Desulfomonile tiedjei DSM 6799: one gene and its partner. The main gene of each other region encodes a partner of the protein of the gene in region 2 in a complex. Links are inferred from orthologs where the notes say so. Each region holds a gene or a part of one and is shown on either strand. Other genes may lie near its edges.

Region 1 (12,105 bases), 1.5 Mb from region 2 along the record:
ACTAAGACTGATCTTGTCGCAAGAATGGCGAAGGACGCCGGTATCACGCAAAAAGCCGCCGATTCGGTTCTGAAAACAATTGTGCAATCGATACATGAAGCCTTGAAAAGCTCTGAAGGTCAAATCCGCATCCCCGACCTGGGCACGTTTAAAATCACCCAGCGCAAAGCCCGTACCGGTGTCAATCCCCGTACCGGTCAAAAAATGGAAATCCCCGCGACTCAGGTTCCCGGTTTTACGGCGGCCAAGGCCTTAAGAGAAGCTGCCAAAGGCGAATAATTAAGAGTGTACACCATGAACAAATCAGATCTCAGTGCAGCCCTGGCCAAGGACTTGAATATTCCCCTCCGAAAATCCGAAGAAATAGTAGAAGTGATTTTCGGCACGATGTTCAATGCGTTGTCAAACCATGATCGAATCGAAATTCGGGGATTCGGGTCCTTCGAGGTACGAGAATATGAAGGATATACCGGCAGGAATCCAAAAACCGGGGACAAAATCGTAGTGGATGGAAAACGTTTGCCTTTCTTCAAAGCAGGGAAAGAGCTTAGAGAGAAAATCTTCGAGGCAGAATAGCAAATTGCATACATCCAACCCGGAATATATCCAGAACATCCTGCAAGAACATCTTTCTTCAAACACCTTGTAAGATCCGAGCCCCATCAGGGGCTCGATCCACAATAATCTCACCTTTTGTTTATAGTGTTTCTAAGGTCTTAAAGTAATCCGATACCAGTATTGAGAGAGTATGATACCATTTCGCAGTTATGCACATAAGATAGTGAAGGATACCTCCAGCATCCCGGATTATGAGAAGAAAAGCGAATCAGCATCAAGATTCAATTTTATCCACTATGAGAGATACATTGGTCACGCACAGCCCGGATGACTCGGATACACAACATACTTCTACCTTAAGCAGTGACTGATTCAACTTCTTCTTATACGAAATGCTGAATGCGGCCCAGATACAGGTCGTTTTGACCGTTCTGCATTCGCGACCGGCCAGCAAATTGAAGTCCTTCGAATCGGCGCTTCCCAATTCCGAGATACATAGAGTATGCAGATCCTCGGGGTTAACCTGGTTGCGGAGGTCTACGAGCAGTGTTACCTCGGTCCCGGCAGGCAGAAATTTGTTCGACAGGTCCACAATCTGAGATAGATTCCCGTTCTTTGTAAGATGCAGTACCGACCGGCTACCAGACGGGCCCGAAACAAAATAATCATTCGATGACAGCACCCATTCGTCTGCACCCTTTGTAAAATCGGAGTTTTTGAGCAAATTTGCCCCTACACTCGGCCGGCAAGTCACTTCAAAACGGCAGCCGGTCTGCTTGGGATTGATTTCTTGCGCAGACGCAGCCTGATAAGCTTCATCACAGTACCTATAGTTTCGCGATTCTTGCATGGTCGAGTCCGCGCGTGGAGCGCGGGCCGTTGAGTTTTTCGAACTTATTGATTCGGCTGGCTTTCGAATAAATTCTCAGCGAGAAATGACTCCTTCGAGCTGCTGCCAGCATGTCTGAAAAGGTGAACGACTTTTTCCGGCAGTACCAGGGAGCCGGGTCGGCAACGAGGTTCTTTGCAGTGACGAATTGCCCAACGAACCAAAGCACTACAAAGCAGTAGGCCCAGTAAGCAAACATAGGGGCACGGGTTACCGAGGTCTCTTTCCGACACTGAGGTTCAGCCGCACCCAGGAGGTTCTTGGTCTCTCGATTGGTCATCTCAATGCTAAAGCGTGCAGCGTAGCGCTCGATAATCTGCTGTGGTGCAGCCTGAGGGTCCGTATCGAAAAACACCATATTGGCATGGTGGCCGGCCGGGTCATGGCACAACACGATCGAAAGAGGCTGTTGCCCTGCGCTATGATACCATAGCGCCGTGAACTGATGTATCAGGAGCTTAGTTTGTTTTCCATAGCAGAAGACCCTAATCTCATTCCACCCCAGATTGGGGTCCTGGAACATCGTTTCCAGGGAGGGCAGTCGAGCGCCTCTCTTGCGAGGTCTGCCCATCACTGTAAATGGAGCAGGTTCCAGCACAGCGAACAAAGCTGCATCCTTTCTCAGCCTCCCTGTAATGTGCACATTCTTGGGTCGTGCTTTGAGGATGGTATCGCAGCAGTATCCCAGGTCGAACACAATTCTCAGTCTTTCTCCCTCTTGGAGCCATGAATGAGTCAGATTTATAAGATCCAATCCAAGTTCGGGTTTTGTCTTGTAGGGCAGGCTCTTGGGATTAAACTTGGCCTTTGGCGGCCACCAAAGGCGGGCAGCGTATGGCAGACAAAACATGCGATCGCTGATGCCGGGAAGGCGAATCGCCAGTCCTATGATGACAAAGCACACTCCATACCCCTTTTGCTTAGTATGCTTTGGGAGTGAACCATCATGCTGCCAGCCCGCGCCACAGATCTTCTTGCCAGTGTGCTTGTTCAAGGTGTCGTCAATCACCACAAGGATCTCGATCCCTTCTGCAATCAGCGTTTCTACCAACATTCTGAAGACGAAATAGGAGACAAAGTCAGTCTCCCATCGTCCCTTGCCGAGGAATCGGTAGATGCTGGCGAAGTGCTTGGATTCATGGAGTCTCATGGTCAGAATCACCTGGCTGATAGTGTGCTTGCCCATAGTGAGCACCCAACCGACCACCAGCGCAACGAAGATACGGAAACTCGGTGCGCTGAAACACGCTCTGAAATGAATCTCGTCAATCCCGAACGGATCTGGTATAGATCTCTTCAACTGGCGTTCCTCCTTCCCAGAATCTTTCACAAAACCGGGTATGTGCGGAACGCCTTATTTTTTCAAGGATTATCTCACCATCTAACCGTCCAGAATACAAAAAGGGCGAAACTATAGGTACATGTTCCAGAGTCTGGTAGTATTCACATCCTGGCCACAGACAATGCGGCGGATACATGAGCACTGACCTATGACAAGTGCAGGAATGATGAAACTGACACCCAAGAACAATAGGAATAAAGATGAAGCAAGCCGGAAAGACAACCAAGTGTTAGGTTTAGTTTGATTGTTCTTACGAAAACTTTGTGAGATCCGGCGATTTAGTTGATTCCAGTAAAAAGCAATAAATGCGATGCAAGTCTTGCGTTTCATTTGTTGACCATCCTGGATTCCATTTTGGGTCAAAAAAAAACTGTACAAGAATGCCATAACGCGAACAAACAATTGGCTGAAACTGTTAAAGTAAATCACGGTACAATTTTCATGGGCAACCCGCTAATGGTTTTGCTGCAAAAAAACAAACGCCGTCTTCAATACAGAGAAATGATAAAATGACAAACCATTTCTTCAGTGATTCAGACAGAATCGCGCCACATACAAAAACCAACAGCTTCTCATAATGGAAATAAAAGATGCACCAAAAAATGTATGAGACTACGCCACACGCTCTCGCTTTGGAATTAGTGATTTCTTCTTCCAAAGGAATATTCTTATGGTAGTACTTCCTAACATGGAATGTTCAATTTGACTTCAAGAAAAAGAGCAAGAAAAATGCCACAATTCTCTCGTCTATTTCTCATCTGATTTCTCGGAGGAATGTTGTAGCCAGAGAATGGCTTCTTCTGGTGTTCTGGGCAAAAAAGACTCAAATCAGCCAAGGTTGGGGGCTGATTAGACCCAGCCACATTAAGGTTCGGCTAAAACAATATAAAGGCCCGCAGAAATGAACTCTCCGCCGGCTCAAAAATAGTCCATATGAAGTTTCTCAATCTCTCACTGTGCTGCACATCAATCAGGGAGAGAATACGATCCTGCCAAACGCAACCTGCATCGCGAATCGCATTCCTCTTCTTTGTCCCGGTCCCATTTCTCCTCACGCATGCAGTTTTCATAACAATTCTCGAAATCCCGACTCAGTCTACTATAACGAGCATCGGATTCCGCAGTATCACGCGACTTCATCCTCCAGTTTGCAAGTATGGTGAGAGCTAGAAAAGTGAAACCGCCAATGCCAAGAATGAGGATACTCACAATCAACAGGAGATTGTAATCCATGTCCTTCTCCTCTCGTTCACATCATGTTGTTCATTAGATGCACGGAGGAGCGAGGGGATTCAGCTTCTTTAATTATGTCACTTGCTACAAATACGAAAATTGTGAACAGCGGGGTTATTTTGCGGTGAAATATCCGAACAAGTCAGCATTCTTATCAACCGGTCCGAGAGCAACAAGTGTAAAACGGCAGTCTTCAATCATCCATTCAGCCGTATCCTGCAGTTCAGCGAAGGACACATCCTGTAGATTCTCGATAATCTCGTCGACCGGAACATGCCTGCCAAAATGATACTCGCTCTTGGCCAGCCTGTTCATCCTGGAATCAGTAGACTCCATAGCCAATATGAGGTTACCTTTGATCTGACTCTTAGCTGTGGCGACTTCGTCTTCCGTCAAATTCCGACATAAATCCAAGGTTTCCTTTCCCATGACGTTGAGAAGCTCTTCCAGATCGTCCGGATCGCAGCCCGCGTAAATTCCGAAAATCCCCGTATCCGAAAAAGCAGAGAGGAAAGAATACACGGAATAGGCCAATCCGCGTTTTTCCCTCACTTCCTGGAAAAGCCTTGAACTCATGCTTCCGCCGAGAATGGTATTCAGGATGTATCCTGCATGTCGACGCTTATCGACAGCACTGGGAGCCTTCATCGCCACGCATACGTGCACTTGCTCTAAATCGCGTTCCTCCACATAGGCAGACGCGTCGATCTTTGCCTCTGTTTTCGATACAGCCGTCTTCAGCGGTGCAAATTGCTGCAAATGGGAATTTACCAGCTCGACAAAGCATTCATGTTCCAGATCTCCTGCGGCACATACGAGTGTTTCGTCGGGGGTGTAATACGCGTTCTTGAATCCTACCAGGGTATCTCGATCCAATCGCATGACGTTCGGTACAGTCCCAAGAATAGGTTGTCCGATAGGATCGTCTCTCCAGAATCGTATGCCGAGAATCTCGTGGACCAGGTCCTCAGGGCTGTCTTCCAGTTGATGAATCTCCTGACAGACCACGTGTTTTTCGCGCTCGATTTCATCGGCAGGAAATGAAGCATTCAGAAATATATCGCTGAGTAGGTCGACAGATAGTTCGGTATTTTCGTTGAGCACGCGACAGTAGAACGACGTCATCTCTTTACTGGTGAAAGCATTGAGCACGCCCCCCACGGAATCGATTTCCTTTGCAATGGTAAAAGCTGTGCGTCTCTGGGTTCCTTTAAAGAGCATGTGCTCTATGAAATGACAAATGCCGTTCACTTCGGGATACTCAAAGCGAGAACCCGAATGAACCCAGATCCCCATGGACACTGACTGAACGTACGGAACGGTCTCCGTGATGACACGGACACCGTTATCCAGAGTTGTCTTTTTATATGCGAATTCGTTGTGTTTGGATTTCAACTGAGAGGTTATATCCTGCCCCTAAAAATCGGGAGTTTCGCCGATGGCGTCTTTTCTTGAGAGTTTAATTTTTCCGTTTGGATCGATTCCTATTACTTTTACCGGGAAAGAGTCCCCTTCTTTGACGACGTCTGTCACTTTACGCACACGTTCCGGAGCCAATTGGGAAATGTGCACCAGACCGTCCGTTCCGGGAAAAATCTCGACGAATGCTCCGAAGTCGGTGACTTTCCGGACCGTCCCCATATAGATTTTCCCCATTTCCGCTTCCTGGGTAATTTTCTGTATGGCGAGTTTCGCCTGAAGAGCGCCATCGGAATCTGCCGAGGCAATCACCACTTTTCCGGTATCGTCCACTTCTATCTTGGTTCCGGTCTCTTCCTGAATTGCCCGGATGATCTTTCCACCAGGTCCGATAATATCCCGAATCTTATCCGGATTAACGAACATGATGAAAATTCTCGGAGCATGTCTGGATATCTCGGCTCTTGGTTTATCGAGCGTCTTGGCCATTTCGCCTAAAATATGCAGTCTACCTTCTTTGGCCTGGTACAGAGCCTCGGTCAAGATTTCACGGGTAATCCCTTGAATCTTGATATCCATCTGGAGGGCAGTTACGCCTGTCGTTGTCCCTGCCACCTTGAAATCCATATCCCCGTGATGGTCTTCATCACCGATGATATCAGAGAGGATGATGATTCGGTCGTTCTCCTGAAGAAGTCCCATGGCTATGCCTGCCACAGGTTCCAGGAGAGGAACTCCCGCGTCCATAAGCGACAGGGAGGCACCGCATACCGTCGCCATGGAACTGGATCCGTTGGATTCGAGAATCTCGGATACGACCCTGATTGTATAGGGAAAATCTTCGTCGTTCGGCAGCAGGTACTGAATTGCGCGATCCGCAAGCGCTCCATGGCCGACTTCTCTGCGAGACGGCCCCCTGAGAAACTTCACTTCCCCCACGCTAAAGGGCGGGAATTTATAATGAAGCATGAAAGACTTGTAACTTGCTCCTTCAAGAGCTTCCACTTTCTGCTCGTCCGAAGAAGTACCCAGAGTCACGATGACCAAAGCCTGAGTCTCACCTCTGGTGAACAAAGCACTTCCGTGAGTTCGGGGAAGCGTTCCCACCTCAGTTGTGATGGGACGAATCTCTTTGAAGCCTCGACCGTCTACGCGGACGCCTTTCTCGATAATCAGGTTACGTATGTACCTGCCTTCAAGCTTCTCCAGGTACCCGAGAATCTCCAGACGTCTGTGCTCGGCATCTTCTACGGATGACAGGATTTCATCATAAATTTGATTGAGAGCATCGCGTCTCGGTAGTTTCTCGCGTATGGTAACAGCCTGACCGATCCTCTCTCCCCAGGTGGCGATTATTTTCTCAATCAGCTCACTGTCTTCCGTAGGGGCAACGATTTCACGTTTCGGCTTACCGGCGAGCTCCCTGAGCTTCTCCTGGGCTTCGACGATCTTGAGGATTTCATCGTAAGCTTTAAAAATAGCCTCGAGGATCACCTCTTCAGGCAATTTGTCGGACCCGCCTTCGACCATCACGATTCCCAGACGAGATCCCACCACGATAAGACTGAGATCCGAATAGGAGTCTTCCAGGCTGGTAGGGTTGATTATGACATTGCCTTCAACCCGTCCGACGCGAACTGCACCGATGGGTCCGGCAAAGGGGATGTCGGAGAGATGCAGAGCTGCCGAAGCTCCGTTAATGCCCAGCATATCCGGATCGTTCTCTCCGTCCGACGAGAGCACGGTGGCAATAATCTGCGTTTCCGCGGTGAATCCTTTGGGGAAAAGAGGGCGAATGGGGCGATCGATGAATCTTGCAGTGAGGATTTCCTTCTCGGTAGGGCGGCCTTCCCGTTTGAAATAGCCTCCGGGGATCTTACCCGCGGCATAGGTCATTTCCAGGTAATCCACAGTGAGGGGAAAAAAATCGATTCCTTCACGGCCTTTTTTTTCTGCGACCGCAGTAACCAGCACCATAGTCTCCCCCGTGCTGGCAAGAACTGCACCGGAGGATTGCTTGGCGAGACGCCCGGTTTCGAAAACAATTTCTTTTCCTGATACGTTACAGCTTGTCCTATAGACCATATTATTGACGATCCTTGATTTACTATATCTTTGTAAACAACGCCTGCTTACAGGGTTTCAACCGACCCACATGAGCGTTATTTTCTGATCCCGAGTTCGCCGATTATGGTCTTATAACGATCGACGCTTTTGGCTTTCAAGTAATCCAAAAGCCGCCGCCGCTGTCCCACCAATTTCAGAAGGCCTCTGCGGGAGTGAAAATCTTTCTTGTGAATCTTAAAATGTTCCGTGAGGTAACTGATTCTCTCACTCAGCAGGGCTATCTGAACTTCCGGAGAACCCGTATCGCTCTCATGGAGCCGATGTTTTTCTATGATATTTTTCTTTGTTTCAGTGAGAAATGCCACTCTCCTCTTCCTCCTGAAGGGCACTGAGATATCTTCTGCATAATCTGTTATTACTATCACACGGCGTTTTCGATGTAAAGCTATGTGAAGCGTATTTGTTACTTTTGTCCGGTACGGACTCAGTATGCAAAAAAAAGAGGGCTCTGAAGCCCTCTTTTTCGGTTTCACGAAGGTGGAAATTAATACGCAGCCAAGAAATCACCCATGATGTTGACCGACTCTTTTTCAACGATCTTGTCGAAAATTTTATCTTTCACATCTTTGGGCAGCAACTCGATGCTCTTGGTGGTTGCGCTATCAAACTTAGCAGTCGGAAACACTTTCAGGATCTTGTCCTTTTCAGTGTCGTTTGCGTATACGCGCAGAACTTTGAGGCCGGCCAGCATTTCCTCGCACATATCCGCAAGTCCGGCTTTCTGCAATTTTGAGTAGCGATCTTCATTAATCCAAATATTGATCGGATATTTTTCTTCTGCCATGATATTACCTCCTTACATAGGCGGGATCTCAAAAACAGGAATTCTCTTCTCGAGATATTCGTCAGTTACGAAAGGTGACCCAAAACCGTACTTGTCGGCGCATTCCATGACCAGATCGAAGACTTCGGGGCGGAAAATCAGGCGGGGAGGCTTCACGCCATCCTGCACGATGCTGCGGATAACCGTTCCACTGAACTTCTGCCATTCTTTCTTGTGGTCACAAAGCCCCTCAGAGGTAATTTCACCGCAATGAGGGCAATACAGCCAGTTCATAGAATAGACCGGAACGATGCTCAGTTCTTTTTGAACGGTTGCGAGCAGGTGGTGAGCATCGTAAGCGCCGTAGTAGGTACCAACGCCGGCATGATCCCTGCCGTACATATGGTGGCTCAGGCCCAGGTTGGTCCTGAGTGCCGCATGGAAAATGGCTTCCTTGGGGCCTGCATAGCGCATATCCCAGAAGGTGAGAGAGGTCAGATGGTTGTGGTCACCAAAATAACCTGACTTCCTCAGCTCGTCCTGGGTGAGAATAATTGCTTCGTCAATATAGTCGCCTTTTCGCTTGGCACCGATAATGGCATTGACAAGCACGCCTACGAGAGGCTTTTCGATGGGAAGTTCAGCATAGGCCTGGAACCATGCGCCTTTCATGAGCCATTCATGGCCGGTGTGGGGCACGTTTCTGGTTTGGTGGGCGACAACTCTTTCCCAGCCTTTTTCCTTGAATCTCTTCCGCATTTCCAGAGGCGGAATGAAATAAGGATCATAGGGCGCATTAATTTTCGGTCTGTTCACCAGAGTCAGCTTGCCGCCGACAAACTTGTCCTTGTACTCATATGTACGTGCGCAACCAGGGTGTTTTGCTTCGTCAGTTCCGTAAACACTCTGGCACATTGCTTTCTTGTCGTAATCGAACACTTCTTCGACTTCGAAAATCGCCATCGGATTGCCGCCGAAGGTCAGGAGCACTGATTTCCCTGCTGCCACACCATATTTCTCGACTTCTTCGGCACTCAGGTCGAACAGAATCGGAATGCTCCATACTGCACCGTTGGCCAGTCGCATGTTCTTAACTACGCTGTCCACATCGGCTTTGCCCATGAAACCTTCCAGGGGGCTAAAAAAACCGTAAGTAATTCCGATGACCTCATTGGCGAGCTGGCTACGGATGGGAATTTGAGCAAGACCCTGGATCTTGCTTGCAGCCTCTTTAGGCTCCATAATCCGCTCGACGATTTCTTTTCCACCGTGTCCTATTTCGGCCATGTGTTTTCTTCTCCTTTCCCTAAAGTCCTACTGACTTCATCTATTTCTTCGAGAGACACTAGCCGCGTGAGCCTGGAAGGGCTTGCGGCTACGACAAATAAACCAAACCAGCAACATGCGTCCGCTTCCGGTATGAACGCGTGTTTTTTCGGGGTTGTTTACGGCACCTAACAACTATTTCAGGCAGCAGCACCACCCCACGACGCGGTTCCTCCGCATGTTTCCTCGAAAGGATCCCGCTTATCATTAAGCCGCTGTGTTCCTTACGTTTTTGGTTTGAGGTTACCCGTCTGTACGGCACAAATGCAACCCTTGAAAAGGCTTCTATAGTGATGAAATTCCTATAACTTGTCAAGAATAAAAACCAACCCGGGGGAGCCTCCGGTTATTCCTGAAAGCCCATTAGTCCCCGTCTGCAATTGCAAAGACACTACTCCGCTCGTGTCAGAAGTCGACCGACTCTCCGTTCGTTTGTCACCGGCGATCGCGATAGTTAATAAGAAGTAGCATTGAGCTCATCTATACCGATTCATTTATATGCCAAATTCATAAAAAGGTCTAACAATTTGCGTTAGCTCAGTCCAAAAAAGAAGATCGCTGCGCTTATCTAGATTTTCCTTGAACGATTGAGACCTTGCACGAGCACGCCTTCCAAATACTTCAGCATTTCCTCCAATACGGACTCAGAATGGTCAGTATGCGAGGCATTGCGTTCCGAGAGATCGTTCAACACCGATTGAGCCCAATTCTGCAGAGGCTTTACTATTGTCGAGTCGTGTAAAGGCATGATTTTCGATAAATCAAAAGCGATTCGATCTCTGGGCGCAATATATTGTACAAGCGCCTCCATTTCCCGAGGCCATAACGCAGGATCCGGCTCTCGCATGAATATTTGCAGGTGCGCATCCTCCAGTGTGTCCAACAATTCCTGGGGTATGGATTGCTCACCCAGAAGGAGAACCCTGCTCGGGATCAGCGGCTTGTCAGGTTTGTCCACCACGTGCGACTCTTTTCTTTCAACTCGAGATGCACAAATATTTACCCGATACAGGTGAAAAATCAAACGAGAAAAAGCAACTCCGGATTATTGAACTCGCCTGGAAGGGTACTGTATTGTTGACAGCTATGAAAAAGTACATCGAATTCAAAGCCGGTTCGGAAATTCTGACCCGACTGAGGGATGAGGGGCTGGATTCCAGACTGATCAGCGTCTTCACCGGCCCGGCGGGGGGACCGAAATGGTTTGTATCGGTCGGGTTCGATACAATGCTCATGAAGACCGATTTTCTGTGCCATGGAAACGGTCGGGTGCTCCTGGCCGGGTCGTCCGCAGGGGCATGGAGATGTCTGGCCATGGCCTGCAAAGACCCACTGCTTGCTTACGAGAATCTGAGGATCGCTTACTCCCGCAATATTTTTACTGCGGAAGACACACCGGTTACAGTTTCCGAGGCCCTCGCCCGGAACGTTGAGTCCTTCCTTTCCGATGACAATGTTGACCACATTCTCAATCATCCCCATTATGATCTTGCGGTCCATGCCGTACGAGCACTGGGATTGACCGCATCGGAAAACAAGAGACTGCAGGGCGGCGCAATTCTTGTTGCAGCGCTCGCGAATGCTTTTACACCGAAAAATATGCGCTTGTTTTTTGAGCGCGTTGTCTTTGTGTCGGGTCCGGAACTCCCGGATTTCGTGCACGCATTCAAAGGCCGGGCGATTCGGATGAATGAAGAAAATGTCCGGAAAGCCGCGCTTGCCACCGGATCGCTCCCGTATATAGTAAAAGGAGTTACCGACATCGCGGGTGCACCTCCGGGAATTTACCGTGATGGAGGCATCACGGATTATCAGCTCAATCAGGATTATTGTCCCCGTGACGGCTCGATAACGCTGTTCTTTCACTACCAGGAACGGATAGTGCCCGGATGGTTCGACAAATTGCTCACCTGGCGCGTGCCGCAATCCGGAATTCTCGATCGGGTCCTGCAGGTTTTTCCCGGTCCGGATTTTCTCAAGCGGCTTCCCGATGGCCGATTACCGGACCGTGAGGATTTCCGCATATTTGTGAACGATCCCAAGGAGAGAATCAGGCGCTGGGACAAAGTGTCGGAATTGAGCGAAATACTCGGGCAGGAATTCGGTGAAGCGGTAACGTCCGGTAACATTCGCCACCTCGTTCGGCCTCTATAAGGATAGAATATGAATAGACCGTCATGGCAAGAATACTTCATGATGCTCGCAAAACTTGTGAGCGTCCGGTCCACATGCAATTCTCGCAAAATCGGAGCAATCATTGTCCGCAACAACCGTATTCTGGCGACCGGATACAATGGCGCAGTTCACGGCGCACCTCATTGCACGGACAAGGGGCCTGATTTTTGTTTACGCCGCGCAATCGGAGCCCACGATGCAGACAAATACAATTATTGCATATCGAGCCATGCGGAAGTAAACGCGATCGATCAGGCTGCACGGTTCGGCATT
Region 2 (12,185 bases):
ACCGTCTTTGACGAACGCAATCAATCCTCCGTGAGCAGCCTCAGGGGAAACATGCCCGATGGCAGCCCCACGGGTGCCGCCACTGAACCGCCCATCCGTGATAAGAGCCACCTGCCGATCCAGCCCCATTCCCGCGAGTGCGCTGGTAGGATTGAGCATTTCACGCATGCCGGGTCCTCCACGAGGCCCTTCATACCTGATGACGACGATATTACCCGGTTTGATCCTGCCATCGAGAATTGCTTCGATTGCCGTTTCCTCCGAGTCAAACACTCTGGCAATCCCTTTATTCTTGAGCATCGATGGATCTACAGCGGACTGTTTCACCACTGCTCCATCCGGGGCCAGGTTGCCGCGAATAATCGCAATCCCGCCAAAGGGGCTGTGAGGGTTGATGAGCGGCCGAATCACGCCAGAATCAGTGATAACTGCATCTTCCAGGTTTTTCTCAAGCTTCTCGCCGGTCACGGTCAGAACTTCGGGGTTTGCAAGACCTCCTTCGACCAACTGCTTGAGCACGGCCTGAACTCCACCCGCTGCATCGAGATCTTCAAGATGATTCGGTCCTGCGGGCGAAAGCGAGCAGATGTGCGGCGTCCGGGCGCTGATCTCATCGAAGAGATTGAGATCCACCTGTAATCCGGCTTCCCGAGCAATTGCCGGAACGTGCAAGACGGTATTCGTGGAACATCCCAGAGCCATGTCGACTGCAATGGCATTCTTGAATGCTTCCAGCGTCGCGATATCACGTGGAGTGATGTTTCGGGACACCAGATCCATAACCTTCATTCCTGCTTTCTTGGCGAGCCGGATACGAGCCGCTTCCACCGCAGGGATCGTCCCGTTTCCCGGCAATCCCAGCCCAAGAGCTTCGGTAAGGCAATTCATGGAATTTGCTGTGAACATTCCCGCACACGATCCACATCCGGGACAGGACTTTTCTTCCAGGACTGCCAATTCTTCCAGGCTCATATCGTCAGCCTTGACCTTGCCTACCGCTTCGAAAACGGTTATGAGGTCAGCTTTCTTGCCTTTGAACCGGCCTGTCATCATGGGGCCGCCACTGATTACTACTGCAGGAATGTTGAGCCGCAAGGCTGCCATGAGCATTCCGGGCACAATCTTGTCGCAGTTGGGCACCAGTACCAGGCCGTCAAATGGATGCGCCATCGCCATGATTTCGACCGAATCGGCGATAAGCTCTCGGCTTGCGAGTGAGTACTTCATCCCGGCGTGCCCCATGGCGAGGCCATCGCACACGCCGATTGTGGAAAACTCGAGGGGTGTCCCCCCCGCCATGCGAATGCCGGCTTTCACCGCTTCAACGATTTTGTCCAAGTGCACGTGTCCTGGCACGAGTTCGTTTGCCGAATTGGCTATGCCGATAAGCGGCCGTTCGATTTCTTCATTCGTGATTCCCATAGCTTTGAGAAGGGCTCTGGAAGGAGCTCTTCCCAATCCTGTTTTCATGATATCGCTTCTCAAAATGTCCTCCGGACTATTGATTAAAATCTTTCCTCTGGAATCGGAATTACAACCCTTTTCATTCGGTTTTTCGCCCAAGACGTTCTGCTTCCATGCGCAGTGCCTTTTGTACCACCTCTCTCGTAATGGAGGGAAGATGGAATTCTTCCAGCGCCAATTCATTACTCCACGCGATTTCGTCCGCATCCGATCCTGCTACAGGCTCGCCGCCCAAAACTGTACATGCGTAATCGGCAATAACATAATGATACCGCACCCGGCCGTCTTCGTCGCGGAAAATGCGCTCGATCAGTTCAACCAGGTACCGAGGTTGTACGATGAGTCCAGTCTCCTCAACTGCTTCTCGTATGACCGCATCGAAGAGACTTTCACCAACATGCACCAATCCGCCGGGGACACTCCACTCACCCTTTGCCGGGGGATTCCCGCGACGAGCCAGCAAGATATTCCCGTTATCCATGATGAGCGCCCCAACTCCTACAAGGGGGGCAGCAGGGTATTCCCTTTGTATCAATATTTCTTCGGAGACAGAAGACACGTGCGTAGTCCCATTTCACAAAAAAGCCGGGCATAGCCCGGCGTGAGATTCGAAGTTCAGGATGTAAGTCGGGGAACTCTTCTCAAAAAAGGTTCCCCCAGTCTTGTGGCAAAGAGTGAATGCTAGACTGTTACACCTCTGAGAAGAAGTATGTTTTGAGGCACTGCGTGCGCTCGACATAGTTGGTCGGATCCAGGAACCACGTTACCGCGCTGAAGGAACTCAACAGTGAGTTCCCGTCCTGCGGAGTGAAACAGAATCCGACTACTTCGTGGCCTTTGCGAACTTCCAGCGAAGGTACCACGATAACCGTTTGATTGAGAATCCTGCCAAAATATCCATGATCCCGGCCGAACGAGAAGACTTCGCATGCGGACTGTTTCTGTGTCAGGCTGATTCGGTCGTCGGCTCTGAAACGCGCAATAACTTCGTCCTTGGTGACCGCCCGTTTTAGATTGAGCGTGAAATATATGCAGTGCATATACTGAGTATTCAGCTTCAATGCCGATGACCAGAGATTCAGATCCAGTCCCTTTGTTCTGAAGAGATGATATGCGTCTCGAGCGTGGTGCGTGCCGAACACGGGGTCTCCATGCTTGCCCACATCCGGAGACGGAACGAAGCCCTTTGTTTGGCTGATATCGTTTGCTCGCCTGATGCAGAGGAATCGCGCTTCTTCGAGATTGTCGTCTCCATCCGTCAACGCTACGGTATTGATGAGCGCACATAAGTTATGGGTATTACAACTCACGACCTGAACAAAACGGTCGTTTCCCACTTCTAAAGCATCATCATTGATGCCTCTGGCATACATTTTTCCGAAACCGAATTCACTGCCCTGGGCTATGAATCCCTTTGTTGTGGCCAGGTATTTTTCATAAAACTCGTGTTTATTCGAAATGCCGACCCCAGACGGAGTACAATCGACTACGACATCGGCTTTGGCCAAAGCTTCTTCATGCAGCATGACAGGTTTTAACCCGAGCGTCTCGAAATCGTTAATTTTATCTTCATCAACAGAGAGCTTGGCTCCTCGAGCCACTAAAGCTTTAATTTTCGGAACGTCTCTCGGCAAAGGAGATCTCTTGTGGAAAGTCACTTCCGAAAAACCAGCTTGATCCTTAAACGAACACAACAAACCTATGAGGGGCTCTCCTATGGTCCCTGTACCCACGACATGGATTACACCCTTTTCTTTGGCCATCAGCGCCTACTCCTTTCCGGGGCTGTCTACTAAGCAGTTGATCAATTTACGCTCTTTCAAAGAGCTACTTCTTCCATTCCCAAATTGAGCGTCAGGAAAACGGCAGATAGCTCTGCAACAGAGATTTGCGAGTCTTTCTGTCTTTTCTGGCTTTTTTTCCGGAATCCGATGCTTGGGAACCATCATCGGAATCAGAATCGGACTCCTGTTCCGTAGAAATATGTTCAGATAAAACGCTTTCCTCTGCGACGGTCGCAGGAGCTTCGTCCTGCAAGTCTGCGACGACAAGCTGCGACTCTTCGACGCTCGGCGCTGACATTACGATCTCGACAGTTTCTTCGAGGCTCGAAATCGACGACATGACCTCCACTGATTCTTCGGAGTCCTGGACTGATGACACAACCTCGACCGGTTCTTCAGCAATTACTGGTTCCGGTGTTTCTTCCGGCTGTTCCTTCTCAGGTTTTACGATGAAATCGAGATCTTCTTTTTCCACATGCAGATCGACGGTGATGTCTGCCTCTTCCCCATTATCCGATGCGGATAACGCCGCTTCTTCCGCAGCAGGTTCGGACACAGGTTCGGCCTCTTCGATCTGTGTTTCCTGAGCCGCAACCGTCTTTTTTCTGGTTCTTCTTTTTCTCTTCGGTTTTGCCGGTTGTTTCTCTTCGGCCGGCTCGGCCACTGTGGTAGCTGGCTTCTCTTCTTCCGTCGGCTCAGGTATTATTTCAGCTTGCTCTTCTTCGATAAAGACAGCAAGCTCCGACGCTTGCGCAGTGAGCGCAGGCTCAAAGGAAGGCGCTTCCCCTATTTCTTCTTTCTGTTCTTTCACCGCTTCTACGAGTATCTCTTTTTCCGGGAGGTTTTCTTTCACAGTGACAAGGACGCGCGCATTGTACTGCGATTCCATCTCTACGAGCTGAGCCCTCATCTTGTTCAAAAGGTACTCACCCACTTTCAGAGGAACTGTTGCTCGAACTTCCGAAACTGTGGACTTGATCAGCAGCGATTTTATCTTCCTGAAAACTGAAAGGGCTGCCATTTCAGGCGATTTCATCCTGCCATGTCCGTCGCACAAGGGGCAGTCCATGTACTCGCCTGTCCCGAGAGATGATTTGAGGCGCTGTCGAGAGAGTTCCAGTAAACCGAGAGCCGAAATCCGGAGAATCTTGGTTTTGGCCCGATCCGTCTTGAGTACCGCTTTAACTGCTTTTTCGACTTCTTGATTATGTTTCTTGTGCACCATATCAATGAAATCGATGACTATGATTCCGCCCAAGTCCCGCAGCCTTAACTGGCGGGCAATTTCTGGAGCAGCTTCCAGATTGACCCGAAAAGCGGTTTCCTCGATGCCTTTTTCTTTCGTTGCGCTCCCGGAGTTCACATCAACAGTAACCATCGCTTCCGTTTGTTCGATGATGATGTAACCACCGGATTTTAATTTTATTTTCTTGCGGTAGACCTGTTCCAACTGCTCTTCAAGCTGGTACTTGTTAAAGAGTGGGCGTTTTTCCTGGTACAGCTTCACGAGATTCTCGTACTTGGGCATCACCTGATGAAAGAAGTCTCTCACCCGCTTGTACGTATCCTTTTCATCCACGAGAATTTCCGAGATGTCCGGGGAGAAATGTTCTCGTATAGTTCTGATCACCAGATCATGCTCTCTGTACAGAAGTGTCGGTGCCTCCGATTCTGCCACATGGGTTTCGATGACTTCCCAGAGCTTCATCAAATAGTTCAGGTCACGAGCCAATTCGGTTTTAGTCCGACCCATGCCTGCCGTTCGAATGATGAATCCCATATTGTCGGGCAGTTTCAGTTGCTTAACAATTTCCTTCAACTTCTTCCGTTCTTTTTCGTCCTCGATTTTCCGGGAAACACCATACAGGCTGGTTCCCGGCATAAGCACCAGATAACGCCCCGCCAATGAGATGTTCGTAGTGAGGCAGGCTCCTTTGGTGTTCCGTTCTTCCTTGTTCACCTGTACGAGAACATGATCTTCCTTCTTGAAAACCTCTTGGATTCTCGGACGTCTCCGATTAGCCTCAAAAGATTCCGGGAAGTAGGATGGATGAACGTCATTTATTGACAGGAAACCGTTTCTATCACACCCATAATCGACAAATACCGCTTGGAGAGAAGGCTCGACACGAGTGACCACTCCCTTGTAAATATTACCGAGAGTTGCTTCTCGCGTTTTGACTTGAACGTCCAGTTCTTCGAGTAGTCCGTCACATACAACTGCAACGCGACATTCCTCAGGTTGACTGGCATTTATGAGCATTTTTTTGAGCATATGAGTCTTCTCTTGATTCTTTATAATATCGTTTTTTCCGGTCTAGGCCTCGCATCTCCCGCGAGGCATCTACTCTATAATTTTTTTGATCTCTTTCCACAATTCATTTTTTCCCAGTCCGTTCAAGGCTGAGAAGAAAACTATCGGAACATCCATTTGAATGGCCGATCGTATGGTTCGCTTCTGTTCGGCCATCTGATTACGGGTCAATTTGTCCGCCTTAGTAGCTGCAACTATAAGAGGTTTGTCATACGCCTGCAAGAACTCGATAAGGCTCATGTCCGATTCGGTAGGAGGACGTCTTGCGTCCACGATTACCACAACCCCCGCTAGTTGCCTTCGCCCTGTGAGGTACGTTTCCACCATGGGTCGCCATTTTTCCCTGACCTCGAGAGGCACTTTGGCGAATCCATATCCTGGCAAATCTACGAAATAGAGGCGGCCGTTTATAAGATAAAAATTGAGCTTTCGCGTATGCCCCGGCGTCTTGGAAGTACGAACAAGATTGCGTCTCCCCAGAAGCGTATTTATCATTGAGGACTTCCCCACATTGGAACGTCCTGCAAACGCCAATTCCGAATATTCGCCCGGAGGATAATCCTTTTTCTCTTCAGCAGCCCGAAAAAATTCCGCGGTAGATACCTTCATGTTAAAGCCGCCCAGTCAATTCGATCAAACCTGCGGCAATTGCAATCCGACTTCTCCGGCCAACATGCTCTCGTTTTCCGAGAAACGAAACAGAAATCATTCTGAATATATTCTTCGTAATTTTTGACCCAGCTACCGATTTCGACCGAAAGTTTCTTCTCAGTATTTTAGCTCCATTCTGTTAGAAAAGAAAGACTTGCCGGAAGCAATTAACATGTTTCTGGACGATCTTTATCCTTGAAGCGCTTCGCGATAGATCGGTTCTCCTTCTGTGGGGGCAGATTACGATGAATTCTGAAGCGACAAAGCCCATTTGGAAGGGATGATTCCCGGATTCGGCATACTCGAATCGCATTATATTCATGAGCCATGAGGACAAGAATTATGACGAAAAGAACAGTGAGCGCGCCGGCAGCAGGTACTCCGGTAGGTCCATATTCACAAGCTGTGATCGCGGGCAACTGGATTTTTGTATCCGCAGAAAAAGGCATCGATCCCCGAACGGGCAGTATTCCCGACGGTGGTGTTCGAGGGGAGACATCTCAGGTGCTCAACAACATAAAAGCAATCCTGGAGGCCGCAGGCGCATCGATGCAGCATGTGGTGCGCTGCGTGGTGTACCTGAAAAACATGGACGATTTTGCAGCCATGAATGAAGCGTATGCTGCAGTATTCTCCGAGAATCCACCGGCTCGGACTACCGTTGGAGTGGCTGCATTGCCTCTGGGCCTCAATGTTATGATAGAAGCAACCGCCTTCAAAATAGATGCGGCTTAAACTCGATCACCAGAACTCTATCTTGGCAGGAGGTCTCCATGAACGATGCAGTTCAGCACCAAATTCCGGGGCTTGACGTTTATGGGCTAAAAAAAGCTCTTCTGTTGCAGGTCTACGATACGTATAACTCGATAGTCTCCGAATTTGAATCCGCTTGCAGAGATTCATGCGCAACCTGCTGCACCCAAAACGTGCTTGCCACAACCCTGGAGTCCTCTGTTCTATTGGAATACTGCGAAGATGAACGTTTCGATAAGCTTCATGAGAAGATTGTCCCGAATCGAATGCGGCCGTTGGTTACGGTCAACACCTTCGCTGATCAGTGCATGCATTCACAGGATCCTCCACTATCACTCCAGGCAGACGACAAAACCGCGTGCCCTTTGCTGGAACAATCCAGGTGCACGGTGTATCAAGGCAGACCGTTTGCATGCAGATCCATGTGGTCCCGAACTCAATGCCGGGCCCATGGCATCGCAATTATGGACCCGCTCCTCGTAAGTATAAATAGTGTCTTCCAACAGATAATTGAGGATATAGATGCGGGAGGGCTCTACGGCAATCTCCTCGATATCATGCTTCACTTCGGAACTGCTGAAATGAGAAAGTCCTACGTTCTCGGGCAACGCGTTACTGCCGGGGAAGGATTGATCTTCAATGTCCCCAACCCAGGGTTCCTGGTTTTACCCGGGCACAGGACTTATATAGGACGTTCTTTGGCTCCGCTGTGGAACCAGACCTTTTCAGGCCTACTTTTCAAAGAGGCGGTCTCATGCGTGAGAGAGTACTATCGTGAACAAGCGATGGCTACCGGGTAAGAGAAGCTTTCGAGGTATTATTGGGAATTATGGTTTGGGGAGAATGTCGGGAATGGCGGAGGTGCATGGGAATCGAACCCACCCAGAACGGTACTAGCGCCCTGCTTACGGTTTTGAAGACCGCGGAGCCCACCAGGACTCTACCACCTCCAATTTCGGATCGTTCCTAAGCCTTTGAGTATACATTAATCCGTTTCCCCGGAAAAGGACCGTGCATAGGAATTGCCAAAAAAAACTTTCATTCCCGCAATGATGGATTCCAAATTGCCTCTGAAAGCCAGCGTCATCTCGTTATGAGCTGCAAATCCGCACATGGAGCATTCCGAAGGGCCGCGATTCTTCAAATAGCACCCATGAAGTACTGTGCCATCCGGTTCCGCGTTCGCGAGCAATCCTGCTTCGCAACTCCATGTTTCTCTTTTCAGTTCTTCAAGACTTGCGAACGAATTCATGATGGGATATCCGAGCCGTTTCATCATCATGAGTTGGTCCAATAGCATCGCCCGTTCCGCATGGGGCAGGAACAGCGAGTCAGGTAGGCCATCGTACGGATAATAAAACTGAAGTGTTATGCCGTCGACTACACCCAGCAAGAGCCCCACCAGTTTTGGGATACTATCGGCATTTTCCGTACTGATGGTCGTGCTGACATACGGACGTGATTTTGGAGCTTGCTGCAGATTCCTCATCACTCGGGAGTACGTTCCTTTGCCTCTCACCCTATCGTGAATGTAAGGTGGCCCGTCGAGACTGACCCACAGCCGGTCCAATGGGAGCCCCTGCCATGAGAGTGTCCCGTTCGTTGTTAGGCAGACGCATGGAAATAATTCACGTGCCGCCCACACTACATCTTTAATTCCTCGATTACCGTCTCGCCAGAGGAGCGGTTCTCCACCTTCAAAGATGATTATTCGCGCCCCCATTGATCTGAGACGGTGCATAGTGTCCAAGACTTCTTCAAAAGTGGGTTCAGGTCCGGACCGGAGCCAGTATGGACAGTGAGTACATCGAAGATTGCACCGGTGGGTGATTTTGTACCCCGCGAGAACCGGGACAGTCTTGCCGAAAAGACGATAGGACAGAAAAGGTCCGGCAAATTGCAGAACCTTTGCCACTGAAGCAGCTTTTTGACGGAGTATATTTTTCTTGTTACCATTCATGAGATCAGCATACCCCATGAGAACCGGATGTACGCTCAATTTTTTTTGGAAAGGAAAAATGAACTCTGAATCCAGTGCAGAAAAAGCGCGTTCGGCAGAAATAGTCATCCATCATTTTTTTTCCGACCTGGTGGGATGGCTTGAATTGCAGGCATCGAAAGACGGTGTCCGCTCGATTTCCTTTGTAGAAGCTCCAGAATCCCTCAGCGCGGCGTCCGATGACCCCGTCATATCTGAGTTGCTCATGCAATTGGATGCCTATTTTGCCGGAGAGCTTACGGAATTTTCCATACCGCTTGCACCACCAGGAGGAACCCTGTTTCAAAGGCGAGTCTGGGACAGACTCATGGCAATTCCCTACGGCGAAACGAGATCATATGGCGAAATTGCAGTTGAAGTGGGGGTCCCGAAAGGCGCTCGAGCTGTAGGGCTCGCAAATAAAAAGAACTTTTTGCCTATCGTGATTCCCTGCCATAGAGTAATCCGAAGTAACGGCGATCTGGGAGGATATGATTCCGGAGTGGCAATCAAGCAGAAATTGCTGCAATTCGAGTCTCGGAAGAATCGGCATTAGAATGCAACGTTCCTACATAGGTTCCCATTTTTCTTCCAGAGCCTGCCGGTTCATCATACCCCTGATCGAAGTAATGTCCTGCAAGAATTCGAATTCTCTTGCCGGCTGATTCTCGAAAACATTTCCTGCGTAATACGGGCGTTTCTGAAGAAGCCCCGAGACAATTCCCGCAAGAGGATTTCCGAGATTTTCTACCCCACCCTCGTAGTTTCTGATGAATTGACGCACTTCTTTTCTCAGATCCAAGATGAGGCTGAATCCGCGCCGGAACAGAAGTTCCATGTGATTCGTCTGGAGTATCTTCGCAGCGTTCGTCACATCTTCATCACAGATTTCTTCAAGCGCGATGTTGATGTATGCAGCGACCTTGTTCAGACTGGCTCGAATTTCTTCCAGCGATCCCGGGTCCTTGCCGTCTGCGATAATCACCTTATTGGCAAGATGCGCGAGTTCTCTGGACATCCTGTCCCGCTCGTCCAGAAGAGCAGTCTTTGCAAGACTTCTCCGGAACAGATTATTCGATTCGAGAACCTTAAGCGGGAATTCCATTAAGGGTTCGGGGGTGTCGCCCTCTTCATGCGCCGGCAACGTGTCATCTCCAGGATAGTGAATCCCATTTTTGTGAAGGTACTGATATATCTCCAGGACTTCGTCGAACTCCGGAAATCCTTTTTCTGAAAGTCGCGCTGCACGCCACTTTCGCGCAAGCTCCTCATTCTCCATTTGATTGTCCCAGGTCAAATGTTCCATCAAATGCAAATAGAAAATATTATTCCAGCGAAAAATGGACTCCAAGATCCGCTTCAAAGCATCTTCCGTATCCGCAGATGTGAACTCGATGAAGAACACGTCATCGAGTGTGAACGCAGGAAGCGAGTCCAACTGCTCAGTCAGATCGGAATTCTCATCCCTGGATGTTATTTTAAGGAATTTCCCGAGAAGAGTAATCAGTAACTCCGTATCCGTGATCTGCACAAACTGCAGAATCTTCTCTTCTCCAGTTGCGGCAATAATATTGAGCCATCGACTTGCGGCATTGAGATCGAGCATATCTTTCTTCCATAAATCCACATCCATGATGTATTGGAGTTGTTTCCCCGTGGTCATGGCAATAATCGACGGGGCATCGCTTTCGCCGAGTTGCTTGATTGTATAAAAGACCTCTTCTTCCGAGACCCTTCTCATTATTTCAGTCGGCCTCCGAGAAGCAGCCAGGAGATTTTCCCGCGATAGAGCCGTGAGCCCCCTGAAAATGTCGAGTCTTTTCTCAAGAGGAAGACGGTCAAAGGCGCTTATTATCTCTATGGCTTCTTCTTCGGTCGGGTTGTATTCTTTCATGAGCCCAGTTTATTCATCGACGATGGGGAAATCAACATAAGCAGCATTGACGACAGCCGATCATATCGACTAACTTGATCTTAGTTCCTCTGCTTTCATCACGTGCAACCGGGACACCCGTCTGTTCCATGCAAGACCCGTACAGCAATGGGAAGACAAAGACGAAATAATCGCCCGGTCCAGAGAAATGAAGGAGTCGTGCACATGGAAAAATTAACCGGCAAAGCCATTATAGCAATGGGCGGCGGCCCCACCGCAGTCATCAACCAGTCACTGGTGGGAGCTGTGCTACAGGCCCGCCAGTATTCCCATATCACCCAATTTTACGGAGCGTTTCGTGGTGTCGAGGGCCTGGTTGAAGAACAGATGGTCAATCTCTCTGAAGCGACAAGCCACAATCTTGAAATGGTAGGAAAAACACCGGGTGCCGGAATCCGGAGCACGCGTCTGAAGCCGGATGAGGAATTCTGCAGCCGCATTTTCAAGGTATGCAAAGCGCACGGTATCCATTATTTCTTCTATATTGGCGGCAACGACTCTGCGGAAACCTGCCGCATCGTGAACACCTTCGCCCGCGAAGAAGGTTACGAGATGCGTGTATTGCACATTCCGAAGACAATCGATAACGATCTTCGGGTGACCGATCATTGTCCGGGATATGGATCTGCAGCGAAATTCGTTGCCCAGGCCTTTATGGGTGTCAACCTTGACAACCGATCTTTGCCCGGTGTGTACGTAGGTGTCGTTATGGGACGGCATGCAGGATTTCTTACGGCAGCATCGGTTTTCGCCCGCAAATACGACGATGACGGCCCCCATTTGATTTACGTTCCGGAAAAGCCGTTCAGTTCGGATGAATTCCTGGCCAGTGTCGATGAAATGTATACCAAGTACGGACGAGCAATAATAGCCGTGTCGGAAGGAATTCAAGACGAGCATGGCAAACCGGTAATTGCAGGCCTTGTGAAGGAAATCGAGCGGGATGCTCACGGGAATATTCAGTTGTCCGGAAGCACTTCTTTGGGAGATGCCTTGACCGGACTGGTCCGTGAAAAACTGAAAATCAAACGTGTGCGTTCGGACACATTCGGCTATCTGCAAAGATCTTTCCTGGGTTGTGTCAGCGAAGTCGATGCGCATGAGGCCCGAGAAGTAGGCGAACGGGCCGTCCAGATTGCTGCATGGCATAGCGCCGACGGCTCCATTACCATCGAACGAGTCGGCGATTACGGGGTAAGGTATAATTTGACCCCGCTGCAGGAAGTGGCAAAAGAAACCAAGTCAATGCCCGATGAATTTATCCAAGGAGCAAACAACGTAACGACCGAATTCAAGAATTACGCGAGA

What was found.
Region 1: the proteins of DESTI_RS13400 (region 2) and pnp are in contact, whole or in part, in a cryo-EM structure (PDB 9QH0), measured with the Escherichia coli proteins. The link is inferred for Desulfomonile tiedjei DSM 6799 from one-to-one orthologs.

What each region holds. Positions count from the first base shown.
Region 1 is NC_018025.1:4,722,821-4,734,925, reverse strand. The notes cover bases 4,983-7,888. They hold pnp (polyribonucleotide nucleotidyltransferase), read right to left. Parts: upstream 7,527-7,888; coding sequence 5,439-7,526; downstream 4,983-5,438. Other genes in these bases: rpsO (30S ribosomal protein S15), read right to left, coding at 7,604-7,873; DESTI_RS20170 (M16 family metallopeptidase), read right to left, coding at 4,983-5,417. In the rest of the region: DESTI_RS20200 (HU family DNA-binding protein), read left to right, coding at 1-279; DESTI_RS20195 (HU family DNA-binding protein), read left to right, coding at 295-576; DESTI_RS20190 (hypothetical protein), read right to left, coding at 833-1,408; DESTI_RS20185 (IS701 family transposase), read right to left, coding at 1,386-2,747; DESTI_RS20175 (hypothetical protein), read right to left, coding at 3,756-4,022; more of DESTI_RS20170, read right to left, coding at 4,137-4,982; DESTI_RS20155 (DUF6955 family protein), read right to left, coding at 8,053-8,352; sat (sulfate adenylyltransferase), read right to left, coding at 8,365-9,618; DESTI_RS20145 (hypothetical protein), read right to left, coding at 10,226-10,618; DESTI_RS20140 (patatin-like phospholipase family protein), read left to right, coding at 10,744-11,811; DESTI_RS29175 (deoxycytidylate deaminase), read left to right, coding at 11,821-12,105. UniProt on the Escherichia coli protein: Involved in mRNA degradation. Catalyzes the phosphorolysis of single-stranded polyribonucleotides processively in the 3'- to 5'-direction. Also involved, along with RNase II, in tRNA processing.
Region 2 is NC_018025.1:3,192,559-3,204,743, forward strand. Bases 2,922-5,907 are described here. They hold DESTI_RS13400 (Rne/Rng family ribonuclease), read right to left. Parts: upstream 5,524-5,907; coding sequence 3,319-5,523; downstream 2,922-3,318. Other genes in these bases: DESTI_RS13395 (hypothetical protein), read right to left, coding at 2,922-3,227; yihA (ribosome biogenesis GTP-binding protein YihA/YsxC), read right to left, coding at 5,593-5,907. Also shown: ilvD (dihydroxy-acid dehydratase), read right to left, coding at 1-1,485; DESTI_RS13390 (NUDIX hydrolase), read right to left, coding at 1,544-2,023; more of DESTI_RS13395, read right to left, coding at 2,154-2,921; more of yihA, read right to left, coding at 5,908-6,171; DESTI_RS13410 (RidA family protein), read left to right, coding at 6,556-6,948; DESTI_RS13415 (YkgJ family cysteine cluster protein), read left to right, coding at 6,987-7,766; DESTI_RS13425 (radical SAM protein), read right to left, coding at 7,952-8,926; DESTI_RS13430 (methylated-DNA--[protein]-cysteine S-methyltransferase), read left to right, coding at 8,985-9,500; DESTI_RS13435 (DUF6178 family protein), read right to left, coding at 9,513-10,838; DESTI_RS13440 (6-phosphofructokinase), read left to right, coding at 11,043-12,185. UniProt on the Escherichia coli protein: Endoribonuclease that plays a central role in RNA processing and decay. Required for the maturation of 5S and 16S rRNAs and the majority of tRNAs. Also involved in the degradation of most mRNAs.